Regions from separate parts of the Pantoea sp. X-Soil-MYKO-1785 genome, predicted to be linked through region 1. Evidence: predicted binding sites of a transcription regulator. Region 1 holds the regulator's gene; each other region holds the start of a gene.
The links. Region 1 encodes PhoB, which activates phosphate uptake and scavenging genes when phosphate is short. Its sites were predicted from a motif close to CTGTCATAAAACTGNCNNAT; they were not measured.
Positions count from the first base shown of each region.

Region 2: pstS (phosphate ABC transporter substrate-binding protein PstS) is a predicted target of PhoB. The motif match lies at 3,576-3,595, and genes of this name have one in related genera.
Region 3: glpT (glycerol-3-phosphate transporter) is a predicted target of PhoB. The motif match lies at 4,356-4,375, and genes of this name have one in related genera.
Region 4: AC6I8D_RS21110 (esterase-like activity of phytase family protein) is a predicted target of PhoB. The motif match lies at 4,509-4,528, and genes of this name have one in related genera.

Region 1 is NZ_AP036000.1:936,063-941,894, reverse strand. Features, by position in the region: gene AC6I8D_RS04250 (PstS family phosphate ABC transporter substrate-binding protein) at 177-1,097, opposite strand; gene phoR (phosphate regulon sensor histidine kinase PhoR) at 1,110-2,429, opposite strand; gene phoB (phosphate response regulator transcription factor PhoB) at 2,444-3,133, opposite strand; gene sbcD (exonuclease subunit SbcD) at 3,329-4,528, shown strand; gene AC6I8D_RS04230 (AAA family ATPase) at 4,525-5,832, shown strand, end outside.
Region 2 is NZ_AP036000.1:10,589-16,420, forward strand. Features, by position in the region: gene AC6I8D_RS00055 (F0F1 ATP synthase subunit epsilon) at 1-26, shown strand, start outside; gene glmU (bifunctional UDP-N-acetylglucosamine diphosphorylase/glucosamine-1-phosphate N-acetyltransferase GlmU) at 188-1,558, shown strand; gene glmS (glutamine--fructose-6-phosphate transaminase (isomerizing)) at 1,706-3,535, shown strand; gene pstS (phosphate ABC transporter substrate-binding protein PstS) at 3,701-4,744, shown strand; gene pstC (phosphate ABC transporter permease PstC) at 4,832-5,794, shown strand; gene pstA (phosphate ABC transporter permease PstA) at 5,791-5,832, shown strand, end outside.
Region 3 is NZ_AP036000.1:179,955-185,786, forward strand. Features, by position in the region: gene rhtC (threonine export protein RhtC) at 1-145, shown strand, start outside; gene rhtB (homoserine/homoserine lactone efflux protein) at 238-861, opposite strand; gene pldB (lysophospholipase L2) at 975-1,967, shown strand; gene yigL (sugar/pyridoxal phosphate phosphatase YigL) at 2,020-2,820, shown strand; gene glpT (glycerol-3-phosphate transporter) at 2,870-4,210, opposite strand; gene AC6I8D_RS00840 (carboxylate/amino acid/amine transporter) at 4,587-5,450, shown strand; gene AC6I8D_RS00845 (YehS family protein) at 5,633-5,832, opposite strand, start outside.
Region 4 is NZ_AP036001.1:252,892-258,723, reverse strand. Features, by position in the region: gene AC6I8D_RS21130 (zinc-dependent alcohol dehydrogenase family protein) at 1-196, shown strand, start outside; gene AC6I8D_RS21125 (O-methyltransferase) at 506-1,207, shown strand; gene AC6I8D_RS21120 (VOC family protein) at 1,419-1,811, shown strand; gene AC6I8D_RS21115 (glutathione peroxidase) at 2,247-2,741, shown strand; gene AC6I8D_RS21110 (esterase-like activity of phytase family protein) at 3,107-4,465, opposite strand; gene AC6I8D_RS21105 (GrpB family protein) at 4,648-5,166, shown strand; gene AC6I8D_RS21100 (NAD(P)H-dependent flavin oxidoreductase) at 5,381-5,832, opposite strand, start outside.

The sequences.
Region 1 (5,832 bases):
GGTTAAGCAAAGTGTTACGCGCCTGAAGACGACCGATACAGCGCCGCGTGCCGGTCGCGGATAAGCAAAGCCATACGCGCCTGAAGACGATCGGTTAAACGCCGCGCGCCGGCAAAGCACATGCAGAACGCGCGCCTGAAGATGATCGATTAAGCGTGATGCCTGCCTGAAAAGGGTTAATTAAGCGCCGCGCGCGCCTGCGCCATCTGGCTATCAGAGAGTGGCAGATATCCCGCCTCGCTGACCCGTCGCTGTCCCTGCACCGAGAGCACCTGCTGCAGGAACGCTGCCACCAGCGGCGGCAATGGCTGACCCGGCGCCTTGTTGACGTACAGATAGAGCGGACGGGCCCACGGATAACGACCACTGCGGATCGCCTCTGCGTCGGGTGCTACAGCCTCACCCCGAGGGTTCACCACCGCCAGCATTTTTACGCCGCTGAGATGGAAGCCAAAACTGGCGTAACCGATGCTGCGTGGATTGCCGGCCACCGCCTGTACCACCGCTGCCGAACCGGGAAATTCGGCTACGTCATTGCGAAAATCGCCCTGACAGAGCGCCTGCTGCTTGAAGAATCCCCAGGTGCCGGACGCCGAGTTGCGTCCGTAGCGCTGGATCGGTCGGCGGACCCACTCAGATGCCTGCGTGCCGAGATCGCCCCAGCGTTGCGGCACCGATGTCGCGCCACACAGGCGGGTAATCGAGAAAATGGCGTCGAGCTGACGCGGCGTAATCTGCTGCAGCGGATTGCGTTGATTAACCACCACCACCAGCGCATCCATCGCTACCGGTACCGCCAGCGGAGGATAACCATAGCGCGCTTCAAACGCCTGCCGTTCATCCGCCTGCATCGGGCGGCTCATTGGCCCAAGCTGCGCCGCACCGGCAGCCAGCGCAGTCGGCGCGGTCGACGAACCGGAAGCCTGCACCTGCACATTGACCCCCGGTGCCTGCCGGCTGAAATCCTCGCCCCACAGCGTCATCAGGTAGCCCAGCGTATCAGACCCGACGCTGCTGAGGTTGCCCGACAGCGTGCCGGGCTGGGCCAGCGCCATGCCTGGCAATAAAATGACCATCAACAAAACAAGTGCGCGCATCAAGCAGATCCGTCAGCCATTAATGGAGGCATTCTCCTGCATCCCACTGCTGACAATCAACCTTGCCGGCAGGGTAAAGGTAAAACAGGTCTCCTGATGCGGCACGCTGGTGATATCTAGCCGCGCATTATGGTGGCTCAGGGCATGTTTCACGATCGCCAGCCCCAGCCCGCTGCCGCCGGTCGCCCGCGATCGCGCCTTATCGACCCGGTAGAAACGCTCGGTGAGACGGGGAATATGTTCAGCCGCGATGCCCGGCCCGTTATCGCACACCCGAAACGTTGCGCCCTGCTTGCTGCGCAGCCAGCTGATATCAATGCGCGTGCCCTCCGGCGTATGATTTACCGCGTTGTAGACCAGGTTGGAGATGGCGCTGCGCAGTTGTTCATCGTTGCCGAACACTTTCAGATGCGGATCGGTATGGAAATGGATGTCGTGACGTCCGCCGCTCAGGGTGGCGGCCTCATGCTGCAGCAGCCGGAGCATCACCGGCACATCAACCTTCTCTTTCAGATCGATCGCCGGTGCAGCTTCAATCCGCGACAGCGTCAGCAGCTGTTTAACCAGGCTGTCCATGCGGCGCGTCTGCTCCGACATGGTATGCAGCGCCTTACCGCGTGAACGCTCGTTCATCACCGAGTCATTCATCATCTCCAGATAGCCCTGCAGCACCGTCAGCGGGGTGCGCAGTTCATGGCTGACGTTGGCAAAGAAGTTACGCCGCGCCCCCTCCAGCTGATGCATCTGAGTGACGTCACGCGCCACCAGCAGCCACTGGCCTTCACTGTAGGGCATAACGCGAAATTCCATGTGGTACTGGTTATTCAGCACCAGCGTCAGCGGTTTGTCGAAGTCACGCTGGCGGATATAGCGCGAGAATTCCGGATAGCGCAGCAGGTTAAGGATGTTCTGGCCATTATCTTCTGGCCAGCGTAGCCCGAGATGCTGTTGTGCCAGCCCGTTGCACCAGAAAATGGTGCCCTCTTCGGTGGTGAGGATCACCGCATCCGGCAGCGACTCAGCGCCGCTGCGAAAGCGTTTAATCAGGTTGCCGAGTTCACGCCGCCGCCGCCGGTTGCGTAACTGCATCTGGTAGAGCCCGTAAAACAGCGGTTCCCAGCTGGCCCGCCCGGCCGGCGGCGTCATGGTGCGATCGAGCCACAACCAGTGCGACAGGCGCATCAGGTTGTGGAAATGCCACAGCAGCACCGCCAGCACGCTCAGCAACAGCAGCCACGGCAGATAACCGAACAGCAGGCCAAGCAGCAGCGCAGGCAGACACGCCAGCAGCAGTTCTGACAGTAATCTCTTCCAGGAGAGGCGTTCCAGCACGGTGAAAACTCCGTTTAGTAGCGGGCAGAGAAACGATACCCTGTTCCACGGACGGTTTGTACCATGCGATCGTGGCCGGAGACTTCCAGCGCTTTACGTAAACGGCGAATGTGAACATCGACGGTGCGATCTTCGACATACACGTTGGTGCCCCAGACGTGGTTCAGCAGCTGTTCGCGGCTATAAACCCGCTCCGGGTGGGTCATAAAGAAGTGCAGCAGTTTATATTCGGTAGGGCCCATTTCCAGCGGCGTGGTTTCCGACATCACCCGGTGCGAGGAGGGATCCAGACTCAGTCCCTGCATCTCAATCACCTCTTCCACCGCCATCGGTGAAATACGGCGCATGACGGCTTTGATGCGCGCCATCAGCTCTTTTGGCGAGAACGGCTTGGTGATGTAATCGTCAGCGCCGACTTCCAGCCCGCGCACCCGGTCCTCTTCTTCACCGCGGGCGGTTAGCATCATCACCGGAATATCGCGGGTCATCGCTTCGCGTTTCAGATGCTTAATAAACTGAATGCCGCTGCCGCCGGGTAACATCCAGTCCAGCAGAATCAGATCGGGCCAGGGTTCAATCAGCTTACCCACTGCGCTGTCATAATCTTCCGCCTCAATTGGCTGATAGTCGTTCTGCTCCAGAACAAAGCACAACATTTCACGGATTGGGGCTTCATCTTCCACAACCAAAATGCGCTTAGCCATTATTACTCCTGCTGATATGACGGCTGTCACTGAGATTCGCGGCGCCATTATGCGTCAGATTTGTGACACTTTTATGAAAAACATACCCGCTCATTCAGGCCAGTGGTAATCAATTATGACCGCGCAGCGACAATTTTTCGCTTTGGCCACAGAGCCAGTATAATCGCCGGGCGAATTACAACGGCAGGGAGTTTTATGCGCATCATTCATACTGCGGACTGGCATCTGGGGCAGTTCTTTTACAACAAGAGTCGGGCAGCGGAACATCAGGCGTTTCTCGACTGGTTGTTGATCCAGATCGAACAGCATCAGGTGGATGCGTTAATCGTGGCGGGCGATCTGTTCGATACCGGCACCCCGCCCAGCTACGCGCGCGAAATGTTCAACCGCTTTGTGGTGGCGCTGCAGCCCAGCGGCTGTCAGCTGATTGTGCTGGCGGGCAATCACGACTCGGTGGCGACGCTCAATGAGTCACGCGAACTGCTCGCCTGCCTGAATACCCGGGTGATCGCCACGCCCGAGGCCAACAGCGATGTGCTGCTGCTCACCACCCGTCAGGGCGCGCCGGGCGTGCTGCTGTGCGCCATTCCATATCTGCGGCCGCGCGACATCCTGCGCAGCCGCGCCGGCCAGTCCGGACGCGACAAGCAGACCTCGCTGCTGGAGGCGATTGCTCATCATTATCAGCAGCGCGTGGCTGCCGCGCGGGCGCTGGACCCGGCTCTGCCAATCGTGGCCACCGGCCATCTCACCACCGTCGGCGTCAGCCAGAGCGACTCGGTACGTGACATCTATATCGGCACGCTGGACGCCTTTCCGGCCGCCGCCTTTCCTGAGGTCGATTACATCGCGCTCGGCCACATTCATCGCGCTCAGCGGGTAGCGGGCACCGAGCACATCCGTTACAGCGGCTCGCCGATTGCACTCAGTTTTGATGAACTGGGCAGTGAAAAAAGCGTCTTCCTGCTGGACTTCACCCCGCGCGGTTTGCAAACGGTGACGCCGCTGGTGGTGCCGCAGGTGCAGCCGATGCAGGTACTGAAAGGCTCACTGGCACAGATTGCGCAGCAGCTCAGCGATTTCAGCGGCGTGCAGCAGGAAAAACCGACCTGGCTGGATATCGAAGTCACTACTCAGGAGTACCTCAGCGACCTGCAGCGCCAGGTGGAAACCCTGACCGCAGAACTGCCGGTGGAAGTGTTGCTGTTGCGCCGCAGCCGCGAGCAGCGTCAGCACAGTCTGGCGCGACTCGACAACGAAACCCTGAGCGAACTGAAAGTGGAAGAGGTGTTTGCCCGTCGCCTGGCGCTGGATAGTGAACTGCAACCGCAGCAGATCGATCAGATGACCACCCTGTTCCGCCAGACGCTGGCCGACATTGAGGAACCACAGTGAAGATCCTCACGCTACGGTTTAAAAACCTTAACGCACTGCGCGGTGAATGGTTTATCGATTTCCGCGCCGAACCCTTCGCCAGCAACGGGCTGTTCGCGATTACCGGTGCCACCGGCGCAGGCAAAACCACGCTGCTGGATGCCATCTGTCTGGCACTCTATCACCAGACGCCGCGTCTCGGCGCCATCTCCCAGAGTCAGAATGCGCTGATGACCCGCGACTGCGCCGAGTGTCTGGCCGAAGTGGAATTTGAGATCAAAGGCGAAGCCTGGCGCGCCTTCTGGAGCCAGAACCGCGCACGCGGCACCGCCGACGGCAAACTGCAGGCGCCGCGGGTGGAGCTGGCGCGCTGTGCCGACGATACCATCGTCGCCGACAAGGTCGGTGACAAACTGAGGCTGATTGAGACCCTTTCCGGCCTCGACTTTGAGCGTTTTACCCGCTCGATGATGCTCTCCCAGGGACAGTTCGCCGCCTTCCTCAACGCCAAAGCCAGCGAACGGGCCGAACTGCTGGAAGAGCTGACCGGCACCGAAATTTACGGCCAGATTTCCGCCGCAATCTATGAACGCCATAAAGAGGCAAAAACCGCGCTCGACCTGCTGCGCAGCCGGGCGGGCGCCATGGCGCTGCTGGATGACGACACCCGCACCGCGCTGCAACAGCAGATGCTGCAACTGAGCGCGGCGGAACAGACGCTGAGTCGTGACTATCAGCACGCCCAGCAGCAGCAGCAGTGGCAGCAACAGGCGCAGCAGCTCCAGCAGGATATCGCGCAGACCCGCCAGGCGCTGCAACAGGCGGAGGCGGCGGCGCAGGCCGCTGAAGCGGACCGGCAGCGGCTGACGCGCAGCGAACCGGCTGAAAAGCTGCGGGCTACCCTGCAGCAGCGCGACGAACGGGCGAATGCGCTGCGTGAGGTACGCAGTCAGCAGCAGCAGCTGTCCGACGCGCACCAGCAGGCGCTGGCTGAACAGCAACGCCAGCAGCAGCACTATGCCGCCGCCCAGGCCGCGGCGGAACAGGCACGCCAGCAACAGCAGCAACAGGAGAGCCTGCTGACCGAACAGGTGATGCCGCTGGATCAGTCACTGCAGGCACTGCAACAGCAGCTGACGCAGCAGCAGCAGGAAAAAGAGCGCCAGCAGCAGCAGTACGATCGGACTCAAGGTACGCTGACCGAACAGACTCACCAGCTTAGCGCCTTACAACAGGCGATCGCGGAGCAGCAAACCCTGCGTCAGCAGTTAGCCGATATGGCGCAATGGGGCGCATCGCTGCCGCTGTGGCAGGAACGATTTGCC
Region 2 (5,832 bases), 930 kb from region 1:
TCGAACTGACCAAAAAAGCGATGTAATCCAGCTTTATGCGTCACGAAATGCCAGCCCTTCGGGCTGGCATTTTTTTTGTCTGTCGGGTCATCTGCGCCCTCCCGCCTAATTTCGGCCTGAGAAAAATGTAGTAATCTCACCCTCAAACCGTTTTACTTTCACCCGTAAAAATTCACTCAGGATAGATATGTCTAACAGTGCGATGAGTGTGGTGATCCTTGCCGCTGGCAAGGGCACCCGTATGTATTCCGATCTGCCAAAAGTTCTGCATACGCTGGCAGGTAAACCGATGGTGCAGCATGTGATTGACGCGGCCAAAGGACTGGGCGCGCAGCAGGTGCATCTGGTTTATGGTCACGGCGGCGATCGTCTTAAAGCCACCCTCACCGACAGCGCCCTCAACTGGGTGCTGCAGGCCGAGCAGCTCGGCACCGGCCACGCCATGCAGCAGGCCGCGCCCTGCTTCGCTGACGATGAAGACATTCTGATGCTCTACGGCGACGTACCGCTGATCGCTGAGGCGACGTTACAGCGCCTGCGTGAGGCCAAACCGCAGGGCGGCATCGGCCTGCTCACCGTGGTACTGGAGAACCCGACCGGCTATGGCCGCATCGTGCGTGAGAACGGCACCATTGTCGGCATCGTCGAGCAGAAAGATGCCACGCCAGAGCAGCTGCAAATCACTGAAATCAACACCGGTATCCTGATCGCCAACGGTGGCGATCTGAAACGCTGGCTGGCGCAGCTCACCAACAACAACGCGCAGGGTGAATACTACATCACCGATATCATCGCGCTGGCGCATCAGGAAGGCCGGCTGATTGAGGCGGTTCATCCGACGCGCATCAGTGAGACCGATGGCGTGAATAATCGTCTGCAGCTGGCAACGCTGGAACGCACTTATCAGACTGAACAGGCTGAGCGCCTGCTGCTGGCGGGCGTAATGCTGCGCGATCCGGCCCGCTTTGACCTGCGCGGCACTCTGACCCACGGCCGGGATGTGGAAATCGACACCAACGTCATCATTGAAGGTCAGGTAACACTGGGCGATCGGGTAAAAATCGGCGCCGGCTGTATCATCAAAAACAGCGTGATCGGCGACGATTGCGACATCAGCCCTTATTCGGTGATCGAGGATGCGAATCTGGCCAGCGCCTGTACCGTCGGACCCTTTGCCCGTCTGCGTCCCGGCAGTGAACTGGCGCACGCCGCCCATGTCGGTAACTTCGTTGAGATGAAAAAAGCCCGTCTGGGCGAAGGTTCGAAAGCGGGTCACCTCTCCTATCTGGGCGACGCGGAGATCGGCGCTAACGTCAACATCGGGGCCGGCACCATCACCTGTAACTATGATGGCGCGAATAAATCAAAAACCGTGATTGGCGATAACGTGTTTGTCGGCTCGGACACCCAGCTGGTGGCGCCGGTCAGCGTGGCTGCAGGTGCTACCATTGCGGCGGGCACCACCATTATGAAAGATGTCACCGAAGCGGGACTGGTCTACAACCGCAAAGAGCAGAATCACAAAGCGGACTGGCAGCGCCCACAGAAGAAAAAATAATTTTTAACGGCCCGCATGAAGCGGGCCGATGCAGTGCCAAAACTATAATCCCCACTCTCTACAAGGCTCGGGGAACCGGCAAAGCCGGATATCAGGTCGCATGACAACGAAAGTGGCGAACAGCCATGTAGTCAGGAAAACATCATTATGTGTGGAATTGTTGGTGCAGTAGCACAACGCGATATCGCAGAAATTCTGCTGGAAGGCCTGCGTCGTCTTGAGTATCGCGGATATGATTCGGCCGGTCTGGCCGTGGTCGATCGTCAGGGGCACGTAACGCGCCTGCGACGTTTAGGGAAAGTGCAGAAGCTGGCCGATGCAGCCGAACAGCAGCCGCTGATTGGCGGCACCGGTATTGCCCATACGCGTTGGGCAACGCACGGCGAGCCGTCGGAAGCCAATGCGCATCCGCACGTTTCTGAGCACATCGTTATCGTGCACAACGGCATCATTGAAAACCATGAGCCGCTACGCGCTGCGATGATCGAGCGTGGCTACGTTTTTGCCTCTGAAACCGACACCGAAGTGGTGGCGCACCTGGTTCACTGGGAGCAGAAACAGGGCGGAACGCTGCGTGAAGTGGTGCTGCGCGTCATCCCGCAACTGCGCGGTGCCTATGGCATGGTAATCATGGACAGCCGCGATCCGTCGCTGCTGGTGGCGGCACGCTCCGGCAGCCCGCTGGTGATCGGTCGTGGCGTGGGCGAGAACTTTATTGCCTCCGATCAGCTGGCGCTGCTGCCGGTGACGCGTCGGTTCATCTATCTGGAAGAGGGTGATATCGCGGAAATCAGCCGTCGCGATGTGACCATCGTTGATCGTACCGGTAAACCGGTGACGCGCGCAGAGATCGAATCGACCCTGCAGTATGATGCCGGTGACAAAGGCATCTACCGCCATTACATGCAGAAAGAGATCTACGAGCAGCCGATGGCGCTGAAAAGCACTCTGAGTGGCCGTTTCAGTCACGGCCAGGTCGATCTCAGCGAGCTGGGCGCAGGTGCAGAAGCGCTGCTGGCGCAGGTGGAGCATATCCAGATTATCGCCTGCGGCACCTCGTATAACTCCGGCATGGTGTCACGCTACTGGTTTGAGTCGCTGGCAAACATCCCGTGCGATGTCGAGATTGCCTCTGAGTTTCGCTACCGCAAGTCGGCAGTGCGGAAAAACAGCCTGCTGATCACCTTATCGCAATCGGGCGAAACGGCCGACACCCTGGCAGCACTGCGTCTCTCCAAAGAGCTGGGCTATCTCGGTTCCCTGGCGGTGTGTAACGTGGCCGGTTCGTCGCTGGTGCGGGAATCTGATCTGGCGCTGATGACCAAAGCGGGCACCGAAATCGGTGTTGCCTCGACCAAAGCCTTTACCACGCAGCTGGCAGTGTTACTGATGCTGGTGGCGAAGCTGGGCCGGCTGAAAGGCATGGCGGCGGAAACCGAGCATGAGATTGTCCACGCGCTGCAGGCGCTGCCCAGCCGGATCGAACAGATGCTGGCGCAGGATAAGCTGATTGAAAATCTGGCAGAGGGCTTCTCGGATAAGCATCATGCGCTGTTCCTCGGCCGTGGCGATCAGTACCCGATCGCCATGGAAGGCGCGCTGAAGCTGAAGGAGATCTCCTACATTCACGCCGAAGCCTATGCGGCGGGCGAGCTGAAGCACGGCCCGCTGGCGCTGATTGATGCCGATATGCCGGTGATCGTGGTGGCACCCAACAACGAACTGCTGGAGAAGCTTAAATCCAACATCGAAGAGGTGCGGGCACGCGGCGGTCTGCTGTATGTGTTTGCCGATCAGGATGCCGGCTTCAGCGACAGTGACGGGATGAAGATTATCCCGCTGCCCCACGTGGAAGAGGTGATTGCGCCGATCTTCTATACCGTGCCGTTGCAGCTACTGTCGTATCACGTCGCGCTGATCAAAGGCACCGACGTCGATCAGCCGCGTAACCTGGCGAAATCGGTTACCGTAGAATAACAAAGTGGGCCCGGTCGCGGGCCCGCTTCATTTTTGCCCACTGTCATATAACTGTCATATTTCGTACATTTCATTGTCATCAAACTGTCCTATTTTCCCTCCTGCAGCAATCACTGACTCTTACTAAAACGGCCCCGAGCCTGAATTTTCTCCCCTGGAGGGAACATGACACTGATGCGTAGCACCGTAGCCCGAATCCTCGCCGCCACCTTTGCAGTCAGCGCGGTATCTGCTTTTGCGGCCACCGATCTGACGGGCGCAGGCGGGACGTTCCCGGCGCCGGTTTATGCCAAGTGGGCAGCAGAGTATCAGCAAGCCACCGGTAGCAAAGTTAACTACCAGGGCATCGGTTCATCTGGCGGCGTGAAACAAATCATCGCCAAAACCGTCGATTTCGGTGCGTCCGATGCGCCAATGAAAGATGAAGATTTGCAGAAAAATGGCCTGTTCCAGTTCCCGACGGTGATCGGCGGCGTGGTGCTGGCGGTTAACCTGCCGGGCATCAAATCAGGTGAACTGACGCTGGACGGTAAAACCGTCGGCGACATCTACCTCGGCACCATCAAAAAGTGGAACGATCCGGCGATCGCTAAACTCAATCCAGGCGTAAAACTGCCAGAGACGAATATCAACGTGGTGCGCCGCGCTGATGGTTCAGGTACCTCATTCGTTTTCACCAGCTACCTGGCGAAAGTGAATGAGGCGTGGAACAGCAAAATTGGTAAAGGCAACACCGTAAACTGGCCGGTCGGTCTGGGTGGCAAAGGCAACGACGGCGTGGCCGCGTTTGTCCAGCGTCTGCCGGGTTCAATCGGCTATGTGGAATATGCCTACGCCAAACAGAACAACCTGACCTACACCAAACTGATGGACGCTGATGGCAAGCCGGTCGCACCGAGCGAAACCAGCTTCAGCAACGCGGCGAAAGGCGCAGACTGGAGCAAATCTTTCGCTCAGGACCTGACCTTCCAGAAAGGTGCGGATGCCTGGCCTATCTCTTCCACCACCTTTATCCTGGTTTACAAAGATCAGGCTAATGCGGCCAAAGGCAGCGAAGTGCTGAAGTTCTTTGACTGGGCGTACAAAAACGGCAGCAAAACCGCCACCGCGCTGGATTATGCCGCCCTGCCTGAAAGCGTGACCGAGCAGATTCGCGCTGCCTGGAAAGCCAATATCAAAGACAGTTCTGGTAAGGCGCTTTATCAGTAATTGACCGACCCTGGCCGGACTCCGGTTCGGTCAGACCCAACGGGCGGCGTACTGCCGCCCTGTTAACTCCTGAAGACTGAGACTTCTATGGCTGCAACCAAGCCGGCATTCAAAGCCCCAGGCAAGCAAGGTGACAGAATATTTGGTGCGCTGGTCAAGCTTGCCGCACTGATCGTCCTGTTGCTGATGGGCGGCATTATCGTCTCCCTGATCATCTCCTCGTGGCCAAGCATTCAGAAGTTTGGTTTCTCCTTTTTGTGGACCAAAACCTGGGATGCCCCCAACGAACAATTTGGTGCGCTGGTACCGATTTACGGCACCCTCGTCACCTCTATCATCGCGCTGATTATTGCCGTGCCAGTCAGTTTTGGTATCGCGCTGTTCCTGACCGAACTCGCGCCAGGCTGGCTGCGTCGCCCGCTGGGTACCGCCATTGAGCTGCTGGCCGCCATCCCCAGCATTGTCTACGGCATGTGGGGCCTGTTCGTGTTTGCGCCGCTGTTTGCTGAATATTTCCAGACGCCGGTCAACGACGTGATGTCAGGCATTCCGATTGTCGGTGAGCTGTTCTCCGGCCCGGCATTCGGTATCGGTATTCTGGCCGCTGGCGTGATTCTGGCGATCATGATCATCCCCTACATCGCCTCCGTGATGCGCGATGTGTTTGAGCAGACGCCGGTGATGATGAAAGAGTCGGCCTACGGCATCGGCTGCACCACCTGGGAAGTGATCTGGCGCATCGTGCTGCCGTTCACTAAAAACGGCGTGATTGGTGGCGTGATGCTGGGGCTGGGCCGCGCACTGGGTGAAACCATGGCGGTGACCTTTATCATCGGTAACACCTACCAGCTCGACAGCCCGTCGCTGTTTATGCCGGGCAACAGCATCACCTCCGCCCTCGCCAATGAGTTCGCTGAAGCGGAGTCCGGCGTGCATGTGGCGGCGTTAATGGAGCTGGGCCTGATCCTGTTTGTGATTACCTTTATCGTGCTGGCGATTTCAAAACTGATGATTATGCGGCTGGCGAAAAGTGAAGGAGCGCGATCATGACCACCATTGAAGTTCAGGCGCGCGCCGAACTGGACGCG
Region 3 (5,832 bases), 760 kb from region 1:
GACGTTTGCCTGGTTTGCGCTGGTTGCCGCTATCTTCGCGATGCCGTGGATGCGCAGCAAGTATCAGCGCCTGGCGAAGTGGGTCGATGGGATGGCGGGCGTACTGTTTGCCGGCTTTGGTATTCATCTGATCATCTCCCGCTAGGGCGGAAAACGCGCGGCCGGTTCATCACCAGGCCGCGCCGCCATCGCCAGCAGGCAGGGCGATGGCGTCTTCCCCGCAGGCTGGCCGGTCACTCAGGCAATGCGCCGCGCGCTGGCCAGCAGCGCCCCCACCGCCATAAACAGCCCGCCAAAAATTCGGTTCATCAGCTTCATCTGCTTCGGCCCTTTAATCCAGCCCGCAATGCGCGTCGCTAACGTGGCGTAGCCAATCATTACGATAATATCGACCACCACGGTGGTCACGCCCAGCACCAGGTACTGCATCAATAGCGGCTGATGCGGCTGGATGAACTGCGGAAACAGCGCGGCAAGAAAAACGATGCTTTTCGGGTTGGTCAGGTTAACCAGCACGGCGCGTTTGAACAGACGACGACGCGGCATCGCTTTGGCAACCGCATCAAGATCGATGCCGCCAGCCGATCGCCACTGCTGAATGCCAAGCCATACCAGATAGGCAGCGCCGGCCCATTTGAGAATTTCAAACGCCAGCAGCGACTGGGAGAACAGCGCACCCAGACCGATCCCGACCAGCACAATGTGCACGGCCAGCCCGACCTGCAAACCGGAGATCGAGGCAACCGCGCCGCGATAACCATGGCTGATGCCGGTACTCATAGTATTGATGGCGCCGGAACCGGGCGACAGGCTAAGAATTGTGGTGGTAAGCAGGTAGGTCAGCCACCATTCAATGGTCATGGGTTGCGCTCTCTTTAGCGGCGGAAATGTGACACAATACGCCAGAAATAAGCGCGGCGCTATGGCCGACATACAGCGTTAAAGACTCTTTTTTCCGGTCATCAGGGGGGCGAATGAATCAACACAAAGCCAGTTGGCTGCGACGAGAAAAAGCCTTTGCTGCCTTTGCGACCGGGCCACTGCTCGATTTCTGGCACCGGCGGGAAGAGCGTGAGTTTACCGGCGTCGGTAATCTCACTCTGCGTTACGTGCGCTTCACCTCACCGCAGCATAAGCGGGTGGTGCTGATTGTGCCCGGCCGCATTGAGAGCTATATAAAATATCCTGAGCTGGCGTACGATCTGTTCCACTGCGGTTTTGACGTGGTGATCCTCGATCATCGTGGTCAGGGCCGCTCCGATCGTCTGCTGGAAGATTCACACCGCGGCCACGTGGCAGAATTCGCGCATTACGTCGACGATCTGGAAACGCTCTACCTGAAAGAAATTGTCAGCGGCCACTATCAGCAGCGCTATGCGCTGGCCCACTCAATGGGCGGGGCTATTTTAACGCTGTTTCTGGCGCGACAGCCGCAGGCGTTTCATGCTGTTGCGCTGGTGGCACCGATGTTTGGTATCGCGCTACCGTTGCCTTCATTTCTGGCGCACCGCATCCTCGACTGGGCTGAGAAACGTCCGTCGCTGCGCGACGGTTACGCGCTGGGTACCGGACGCTGGCGGGCGCATCCGTTTGGCATTAACCGGCTGACGCACAGCGCCGAGCGTTATCGGCGCAGCCTGCGTTTTTATGCGGACGATCCGGCGATTCGCGTCGGTGGCCCGACTTATCATTGGGTGCGCGAAGGCATTCATGCCGGGCGCAACATTATCAGTCAGGCCGATAAAATCACCACGCCGCTGCTGCTGCTGCAGGCCAGCGACGATCAGGTGGTGGATAATCGTTCGCAGGATCTTTTTTGTGCCGCCATGGCGGCGGCGGGTCATCCGTGCGAAGGCAACAAACCGCGGGTGATCAACGGTGCGCGTCATGAGATCCTGTTCGAAAAAGACGACATGCGCGCCGAAGCGCTTAATGCAGTGATCGACTTTTTTTCATCGCATCGCTGACGTTCATTATCCGACTGGCCACGGCCAGCAGAATCAGATACCCGAGGTTTTCATGTACCACATCGTTGCATCCGATCTGGATGGCACGCTGCTTTCTCCCGAACATCGCCTGACGCCTTTTGCGCGTGAAACGCTGCAACAGCTGGTGGCAAAAGATATTCACTTCGTTTTCGCCACCGGTCGCCATCATATTGATGTCGGACAGATGCGTGACAGCCTGGCTATCCCGGCGTATATGATCACCTCAAACGGCGCGCGGGTACATAACGCCCAGGGGGAGCTGGTGTTCAGCCATAATCTGGATGAAGACATCGCTAACGACCTGTTTGGTCTGCAGTATCATCACAGCGATATTCTGACCCACGTCTACCGTGATGATGAGTGGTTTGTCAGCCGTTCACGTCCCGCTGAGCAGGACTATTTCCGTGAATCGGTATTCAACTATCAGGTATATGAACCGGGTTTGTTGCCGACGGATAACATCAGTAAGGTCTTTTTTACCTGCGAAGATCCTGAGCATCTGATCCCGATGGAGCAGGCGATTGAAGCGCGCTGGGGCGATCGGGTCAACGTCAGTTTTTCACTGCCTACCTGCCTTGAAGTGATGGCGGGCGGCGTATCGAAGGGACATGCACTGGAAGCCGTGGCGAAGCAACTGGGCCATACGCTGCATAATTGCATCGCCTTTGGCGACGGCATGAATGATGTTGAGATGCTGAGCATGGCGGGTAAAGGGTTCATCATGGACAACGCCCACCAGCGGCTGAAAGACCGGTTGCCAGCGCTGGAAGTGATCGGTTCAAATGCCGACGATGCGGTGCCGCAGACGCTGCGTAATCTCTACCTTTCCTGATAATGCAGCGCGAAAAAAGGGCCGGTTAACCGGCCCTTTTTCATTGCCGTCAGAGCAGTTTTTGTTTGTGTTTGTGCTCGCTGACCATGGTGAGTAACAGCAGGATCACCGCCAGTACACAGCCAGCAATCATCACCAGGAAGCCGCCGTCCCAGCCAAAGTAGTCGACGGTATAGCCGACAATGGCGCTGGCCGCGACGGAACCGCCCAGATAACCAAACAGACCGGTAAAGCCCGCAGCGGTGCCGGCGGCCTTCTTCGGTGCCAGTTCCAGCGCGTGCAGACCAATCAGCATCACCGGGCCGTAAATCAGGAAGCCAATCACGATCATACAGGCCATATCAACGCCGGGATTGCCCGCCGGGTTCAGCCAGTAAATCACGGTGGCGATGGTGACCAGCGTCATAAAGAACACCCCGGTCGCGCCACGGTTACCCCGGAACACTTTGTCCGACATCCAGCCACACAACAGCGTTCCCGGAATGCCGGCATACTCATACAGGAAGTAGGCCCAGGAGGACTTATCCAGTGTGAAGTGCTTCACCTCTTTCAGGTAGGTCGGTGACCAGTCCAGAATGCCGTAGCGCAGCAGGTAGACAAACACGTTTGCCAGGGCGATGTACCACAGCAGTTTATTGGGCAGTACATATTTCATGAAGATCTGCTTAGCCGTCAGCTCTTCTTCATGGCTGGCATCGTAATCCGGCGGATAGTCGTTTTTGTATTCTTCAATCGGCGGCAGACCACAGGACTGCGGTGTGTCGCGCATCAGGGCAAAGGCGATGAACGCCACCAGGATGGCACCAAAGGCCGGCATGTAGAGCGCCGCTTTCCAGTCGTTGAACCACGCCATACCGAGCAGAAACAGCAGTGGCGGCAGGCCGCCGCCGACGTTATGGGCGCAGTTCCACACCGAGACAATGCTGCCGCGCTCCTTCTGTGACCACCAGTGCACCATGGTCCGTCCGCACGGTGGCCAGCCCATTCCCTGGAACCAGCCACAGATAAACAGCAGCACGAACATCACCATGATGCTGGAGGTGGCCCACGGCACAAATCCCATAAATAGCATCACCGCAGCGGCCAGGATCAGCCCGGCCGGTAAAAAGACGCGCGGATTCGAGCGATCGGAAACTGAGCCCATGATGAATTTTGAGAAGCCGTAGGCGATGGAAATGCCTGACAGGGCGAAGCCGAGGTCGCCACGTGAAAAGCCTTGCTCCACCAGATACGGCATGGCAAGCGCAAAGTTTTTTCTGACCAGATAGTAGGCGGCGTAGCCGAAAAAGATCCCGATGAAAATTTGCCAGCGCAGGCGACGGTAGAGCGGATCAACGCGATCCGCGGCCACCTGCGGCTGACGGGGTGCAGGTTTAAAAATACTCAGCATCAGTGAGGCCCTCCAGGGCACTTTATGGTTTTTACATTCCCAGTGGTTGGGTCAAAAAAAGACAAGAAGAAAATGGCGGCGTGATGTTCCATTTCGCGCAAAGAATAAAAGTAGTGACGCGACGTTACTGTGATGTGTGACACATTTGTTACACTTTTATTACAGTTAAGAGCGATAGTGATCATCATATGGTTTATTTCGCGCATTTTGCACGGCAGGCGGGCGTAAAAAGAGAAGGTGATGCTAACGGGCAATAATGAAGCTATCGCCGGATGAATTTGTTTGGCTGGTAAGTGACCAGATGTAAACCAGATAGTGCAGCCGCCCGGCAGCACATTGTTTACACTGTCGCTCTGTTAATTTCGGGGTCGTTACCGTGTTCTTATTGATCATTACCACTATTCTGTGGGCTTTTTCGTTTAGCCTGATTGGCGAATATCTTGCCGGTCAGGTGGACAGCTGGTTCTCCGTGCTGATGCGACTGGCGCTGGCCGCGCTGGTCTTTTTGCCGTTCCTGCGCTGGCGCGGCTATCGCCCCTCAACGCTGCTGCTCTATATGCTGGTAGGGATGTTGCAATTAGGGGTGATGTACCTGCTGAGTTTTGAAGCCTACCTCTACCTCAGCGTGTCTGAGTTCCTGCTGTTTACGGTGATGACGCCGCTTTATGTCACTCTGATTTATGATCTGATCAGTCGCCGTCCGCTGCGGGTCGGCTATATCTTCAGCGCCCTGCTGGCGGTGGCGGGTGCGGCCATCATTCGCTATGACAAAGTCAGCGATAACTTCTGGACTGGCCTGTTGCTGGTGCAGCTGGCAAACATCTGCTTTGCTGCCGGTATGGTGGGCTATAAGCGCCTGCAGGAGACCCGTCCGATGCCGCAGCACACCGCCTTCTCCTGGTTCTATCTGGGCGCGGTGGCGATCGCGGTAATCGCCTGGTTTGCCTGGGGCAATCCGCAGAAATTACCCACCACCTCGCTGCAGTGGGGCATTCTGGTGTGGCTGGGCGTGGCCGCTTCGGGCCTGGGCTACTTTATGTGGAACTATGGTGCGACCCAGGTCGATGCCGGCACGCTTGGCATCATGAACAACATGCACGTGCCTGCTGGCCTGCTGGTTAACCTGGCCATCTGGCAGGAGAAACCGCACTGGCCGAGCTTTATTGCGGGCGCGCTGGTGATCCTCGCCTCGCTGTGGGTGCATAAGCGCTGGGTGGTGGGGCGCGGTGACCGATCATAAACAGGGCTGTTGCATGGGGGCGGCCTCCCGGGCTGGCGCGTCCGATCGCGAAGGAATCTCACATCCCTGTGGATCGTCCGGGCCAGGGATGGCGAGGCCGTGCTGCATGGATGCAGGCTTTCTTTGCGATCAGGTGCGCCACTGCTGACCACGCAGGTACCCGAAGCGATCGGCAACAGAAGTTAAGCTGGCTTTCCACTCTTCGGACGCTGGATCATCGCCAGCCCTTTCAGGAAGTTGCGCAGAATCTGATCACCGCATTCGCGATAGTTCTTATGGTCAGGCTTGCGGAAAATTGCACCGATTTCCGCCTGCGAAACGGTAAAGTTCACGCGCTTCAGTACCTCAGGAATATCGGTGGTTTTCAGATCAAAGGCGATGC
Region 4 (5,832 bases), on a different replicon from region 1:
TGGCTATGAGCTGTTCGAAATCACCACCGATCCGGAAAAAATGGCGCGCGCAAAAACCTTCGTCACCGACGGCCTGCGTTGCGGCAAACTTAAACCGGTAATTGATAAAACATTCAGGTTCGATGAAATTGCTGATGCGCACCGTTATATGGAAGCAAACGGTCAGGTAGGTAAAATCGTTGTCACTGTTGAATAAAGCGTCTGCTGCACGGCTCACCTGCGGGGCCGTGCAGTAACTGCATCCTTTTAACCAGACGTGCAGGGCCTGACCGGGATCCGGCGGCCATGTTGTTGATGAATAATCCGCCCGGTCAGAACTCAAACCCATATAAAAGGACGGCAAACAGCCTGGATGCTGATGGCTGTGACAGGTCTGTCTGATGTCAGGACTATGCGAACCAGGCTCAAGGTAAACGTGACGGTCCTTACAGATTTTAAATCTGTAGCCGATCTGACATATTAAAAACTGAAACAATATACAGCTAAACTGATTATAAAATAATTAATGGAGAACGGATGCTTAAAGCGAATCCCTGATTATCCCTCCCAGGACTCAGAAAGATGGACACAAGTCGACGCCTGGTTTGCTGATAAGCTTGCCCCTGAAGATTCAGACTTAAAATATGCGCTCGCCAACAATGCAGAGAAAGGGCTACCGACACACGATGTATCTGCATTACAAGGCAAAATGCTGGCAATGTTCATCCGGATGACACGTGCTGTACAGGTGCTTGAAATTGGTACGCCTGGAGGATACAGCACGATCTGGATGGCAAGAGCTCTACCCCCAACCGGAAGCATAACGACCCTTGAGTTCAATAAGCATCATGCTGAAGTTGCCGGTCAGAATATAGATAAGGCAGGACTTACTGAGCGCGTTAAACTGCTCACCGGTGCTGCACTGGATCTCTTGCCCACGCTTAGCGGCCCCTTTGATCTTATTTTTATTGATGCCGATAAAGTGAATAACCCACATTATCTGGAATGGGCAATCAAACTGTCGAAACCTGGTACGGTTATTGTTGGCGATAACACGGTGCGTGGCGGTAAAGTCCTTGATGCCGATAATGAAGATCCTAACGTAAAAGGGCTCCGCAAGTTTATTCAAATGATATCGGAGGATCAGCGCCTTGAAGCCACCGCCATACAGACTGTGGGCGAAAAGGGATGGGACGGCTTTGTCATAGCTATCGTTAAGACCCTGTGATTGATATTCTCACTAAAAAATTATTGATGTCCGGCGGATTTTGACCGGTGTTTAAAGCGTTGCTTCAGATGAAATAGCGCCATCGTTTCAATCTGAGTGACAGTGAAATTTGATCGCACGTGCGGGGTGAGGACTATCAGGCACGTTGCGGATGGTTTATTCGTCATACTTCAGCGAGTATTGCCGGTAATACACCGCAGGGAGACAGAGTATGAAGATCGCCAATATTGATCATATACATGTTTACGTTGAGGATATTTCGCAGGCAGAAAACTGGTATAACGCTATCCTCGGATTTTCACGCGATAGCGCGCTCACCTTCTGGTACGACCAGGGTGGACCGCTGGTGATAAGGAATCATGGCGCATCGCTTTCTCTATTCCTGAGAAAATCTCAGCATCCTGGCCATACCATGGCGTTCGGCGTGGAAGCCCCCTTTTTTAGCTCCCTATTACCCCGCCTCAAACACAATGAAATCCCTTTCACCATAAATGACCACGATGTTTCGATGTCGGTGTACTTTAGCGATCTTAGTGACAACAAGATTGAAGTGACCTCTTACGATTACATTCAGGCAAAACAGATACTGAGCAACGTTGCCTGAGAATGTCGCTGTTAGCCCTTCCACACGCGCCAGGCCTGCCTCTGCTCAGCAGCCAGCAAAAAACAGCGTCGAGCAGCTCACCTCCGTTCCAGACACATAGCAGCAGGATGAGGAAAAAATGCCAGGTTTGGTGGCAAAAATGGACACGGGTCAGATGAGGGTGCGTTAAACTCCGGGCCGCAGGTCAGTCCCGGTCACCTTGTTATTCGGCGCGATCAATAGGTATCGCCTACAGTATGAGCACGCGAACAGAGCAGAGTGGCGGGGCCAAAAAGGCTTGTTACCAGACTGAAGCCAGCATAACCGCCGACTTCATTGACCTTGCCGTAAAGCCTGACGTCATAATATCTGCTGCTCGCCCCGCCTCACAGCGCGTGCAGCATCGCACGACGTTGCACTGTCGACGTCAAATAATTCTGCTTTGAGGATGCCGTCATGACCCCTTTTCATCAACTGACTGCCACCAGCCTGCGTGGCCAGCCTGTCCCGATGGCCGACTATGCTGGCAAGGTGGTTCTGGTGGTTAACACCGCCAGCCATTGTGGCTTCACGCCGCAATACGCAGGCCTTGAGGCGCTGTATAAGAAATACGCTGACCAGGGTCTGGTGGTGCTTGGGTTTCCCTGCAACCAGTTTGGAAAGCAGGAACCCGGCGGGCCCGACGAAATCACCCAGACCTGCCAGATCAACTACGGCGTGAGCTTTCCGATGTTTGAGAAAGTAGACGTCAATGGAGCCGCCGCGCACCCGCTGTTTCGGTACCTGAAAGACCAATTGCCCGGCGTGCTGGGGGGTCGGATCAAGTGGAACTTCACCAAGTTCCTGATCGGACGTAACGGCAAACCGCTCAGGCGTTTTGCACCGATCACTACCCCGCAGAAAATGGAAGCCGCCATTCTGGCTGCGCTTGAAACCGACGCAAAACCTTAGTTTCAGCCATTCGCTTTAAGATCTTGCGGCACGCGGATTCCGGCTGGATAAGGCGACCTTCGCGCCTCGCGCAAGCGCTGCCACCGCATGTTTATTAGCGGCCGCAGCGCTGTCTGTAACATAGACGGCCGGGGTAACAGCGTTAAAAAAGTGAGCTGCTGCTGTTGAATGCCACGCTGTTGCATGGCTAAACCCAACGGCAACACGGTGAAGGGACGTCTGACCGGTTAAACGCAGAGCGGCGTACTGCCTCACCTGATGATAAAGCGGCGGGTATTATCTGGCGACGCTAAAGCCAGGCTGAATCCGGCTCTTTTACAATCCGTGATGCGATTAACGGAGACAGCCTGGAGTGAGGAGAAGCTTTATTTCAGCGGTTCCGCCAGCGTTACGATCCACAACTCGCTATCTGACTCGGGTTTCTCCAGCGGCTTCAGGCCGATAGTGGTGGCCACCGGCTTATCATCGACCGTCAGCGTCCCCTGCTCGTTCACCCGATAATCCTTGCGCTTCTTGCCTTCAACCGGCTTATTCATCACCGTTTTCACGCCAAAGTCATTGTCATTAGCCACCGCCAGGGTTTTATTGTCAATCAGCGCCAGCCCTTCGGCCTTCTCCTGCTGCCAGCCGAGCTGACGTAAATCGACCACCCGCGTTTTAGCCGCGAGCTTAATGCCGCGCTGCGCCAGCGTGTTCTCATCGTCAAACTCCGGGTAGTCGTCAGGCTTATCGAATGCGGCAAGATCGGTAGCCCGGCTCAGATCCACCTTATAAATAAGGTTACGCATTGCGTCGTCTTTGCTGCTGCCCTGTTCAATCAGCAGGATATGCTGATTGTCGATCGCCACGATATCGCCAATTTTCGCGTCGCTGTTTTTAGCGTAAGCCTCGCTGTCGATGGGGTAACCAAACATCGCGGTTTTCCCGGTCGCCGGATCAAAGCTGACCAGGCGGGTAAAGCGCGCCTGCTTTTTACTTTTACCCTCGATATCCAGCGTGCTCTGCACCGCGGCGATAATACGGCCATCCGGCATGCGGGTGAGGCCTTCAAAGCCACGATTTGGCTGGCGCCACTTAAGAATATTCGGCAGACCACCGGCGATCGATTTCTCTCCTTCCGCGGCCTGCGGCCCGTGAATCGCCAGAATCTTACCGCGCTGATCAACGTTAATCAGGAACGGGCCATACTCATCGCTCAGCCAGTATCCGCCCTTGCCGTCAGGCGTAATGCCTTCCGTATCCAGACCCCGGTTATCGCCATGCAGCACTTTCAGGGTATCGCTGAGCGCGACTTCATTGGTTGAGCCGATGACGCCATCCTGTAGCGGTAAGCCGTTCACATTGCCCTTCTCGTCATGCAGCGGCCGGGCATCCGTGGCCTCCACTTTGCCGTTCTGCACCCGAATCTTCATCAGCAGCGGGGCGAAGTCTGGCGTAACGAAAATTTTCGCCTCCTTTTTACCCACATCAGGCGAGTCGGCATTCGGTCCGCGATCGGTGACGGTTTCGAAGGTGAGCGCGTCGCCCTGCTTGCCGGTAAACAGCAAGCCGGAGCCGATCCCTACCGGCAAACCCTGTGGAAACGCGCTGGCGAAAGCGCCGCTGTAGCTTACGCGCGTACCTTCGGGAAAACTGACAATATAGTGCTCAGCCTGAGGCTGTGCCGCTAACGTTGATAAAGAGAGCGCACAACCGAGAATCAAGGCAATGATTTTTATTTTCATAATGTTAACGTCCATGAAGGAAAACTGACATCTTAAGGGAGACAAATGACAGTTAAATGATATGCCCGGCAAACTTAGGCGGCTAACAGCTTGATTTCACCTCGTTAAGAAGCGGGATGGTGCGGGGATGAAGGTATATTTCTGTGACAGGGTAAATAGCATCGGGCAAAGAGGAGCTAGCTATGCGGTCAGTTGTTGTGGTCCCGTACGATAAACAGTGGCCGGAAATGTTTAAGGCAGAAAGTGCCTTAATAAAGACATTTTTAGGTGAGATAGTTAAAGATATTCATCATATTGGCAGTACGGCGGTGCCTGGCCTCGCAGCAAAACCCGTTATCGATATACTGCTGGAAGTGTACGATATCAACCCACTGGATAAATACCGCTCTGCAATGGCCCGCGCCGGATACGTTGCGCGCGGTGAGAACGGAATTGCAGGGCGACGCTACTTCATTAAGGGTGGTGACAGGCGCAGCCATCAGCTACATGCGTTTGCAGTCGGCGATACACAGATATTAAGACATCTTGCTTTCCGTGATTACCTGAGGAAAAACAGCGATATCGCCGAAAAATATGCCGGGATAAAGCGCGCGGCAGCATCGCTGTATAACAACGATGCGCATCGCTATAGCGCATTCAAAGCAGACTTTATAGAGCATCATCTGCAGCTGGCGCTGATTGATCCGCAGCGTCAGATATAGAGCCAGTCGTCCGGGTCTCAGGGTGAATGGCTGTGGCTGTGGCTATGGTCAGCATTGTTCAGCTCACGCCTCGTTTGTCTTGTCCTGGCTGTGGTATCTGACACGCTTCGCTTGCTGCAGTCATCACCCGCTTTCCCCTCTGCCACCTTACCCTGCCCTGACTCTTTCAGGCGTCGCGGTCAGTCTGTTGAGTAATGGCGTTAACGGTGCGCTGTTACTCTTTGAAGTCCTGCATAAGTTCAGAAACAATATCTGCCGCCGGACGAATGGATTTGATGACGGAAATACCGGTCCCGGTGGACACGATGCCCTGGTCAAAATTGCCGAGCCTCATGGCCTGCCACAGCGAGTGATAGCCGTTCATCGCTTTGAACATGGCGTCCCGATCGGTGCCCTGCGCATCCAGTTCTGCCAGTGCAGGGCTCAGATCGGTGGGTAAAGTACGGTAATAAGCCGGCAGCGTGCGGAACAGCAGTAACTCCTCCGCCGTTGAGTCGACAATCAGCCGTTTAACCTTGTCAGCGGCGGGGTTCTCGTCTGCAGTTAAAAACAGGCTGCCGGCATAAACCCCTTCCGCTCCCAGCGCCAGGGCAGCACGCACGCCACGGATATCACCAATACCGCCGGCGGCGATGACCGGGACTTTTACGCTATCCGCGATCATCG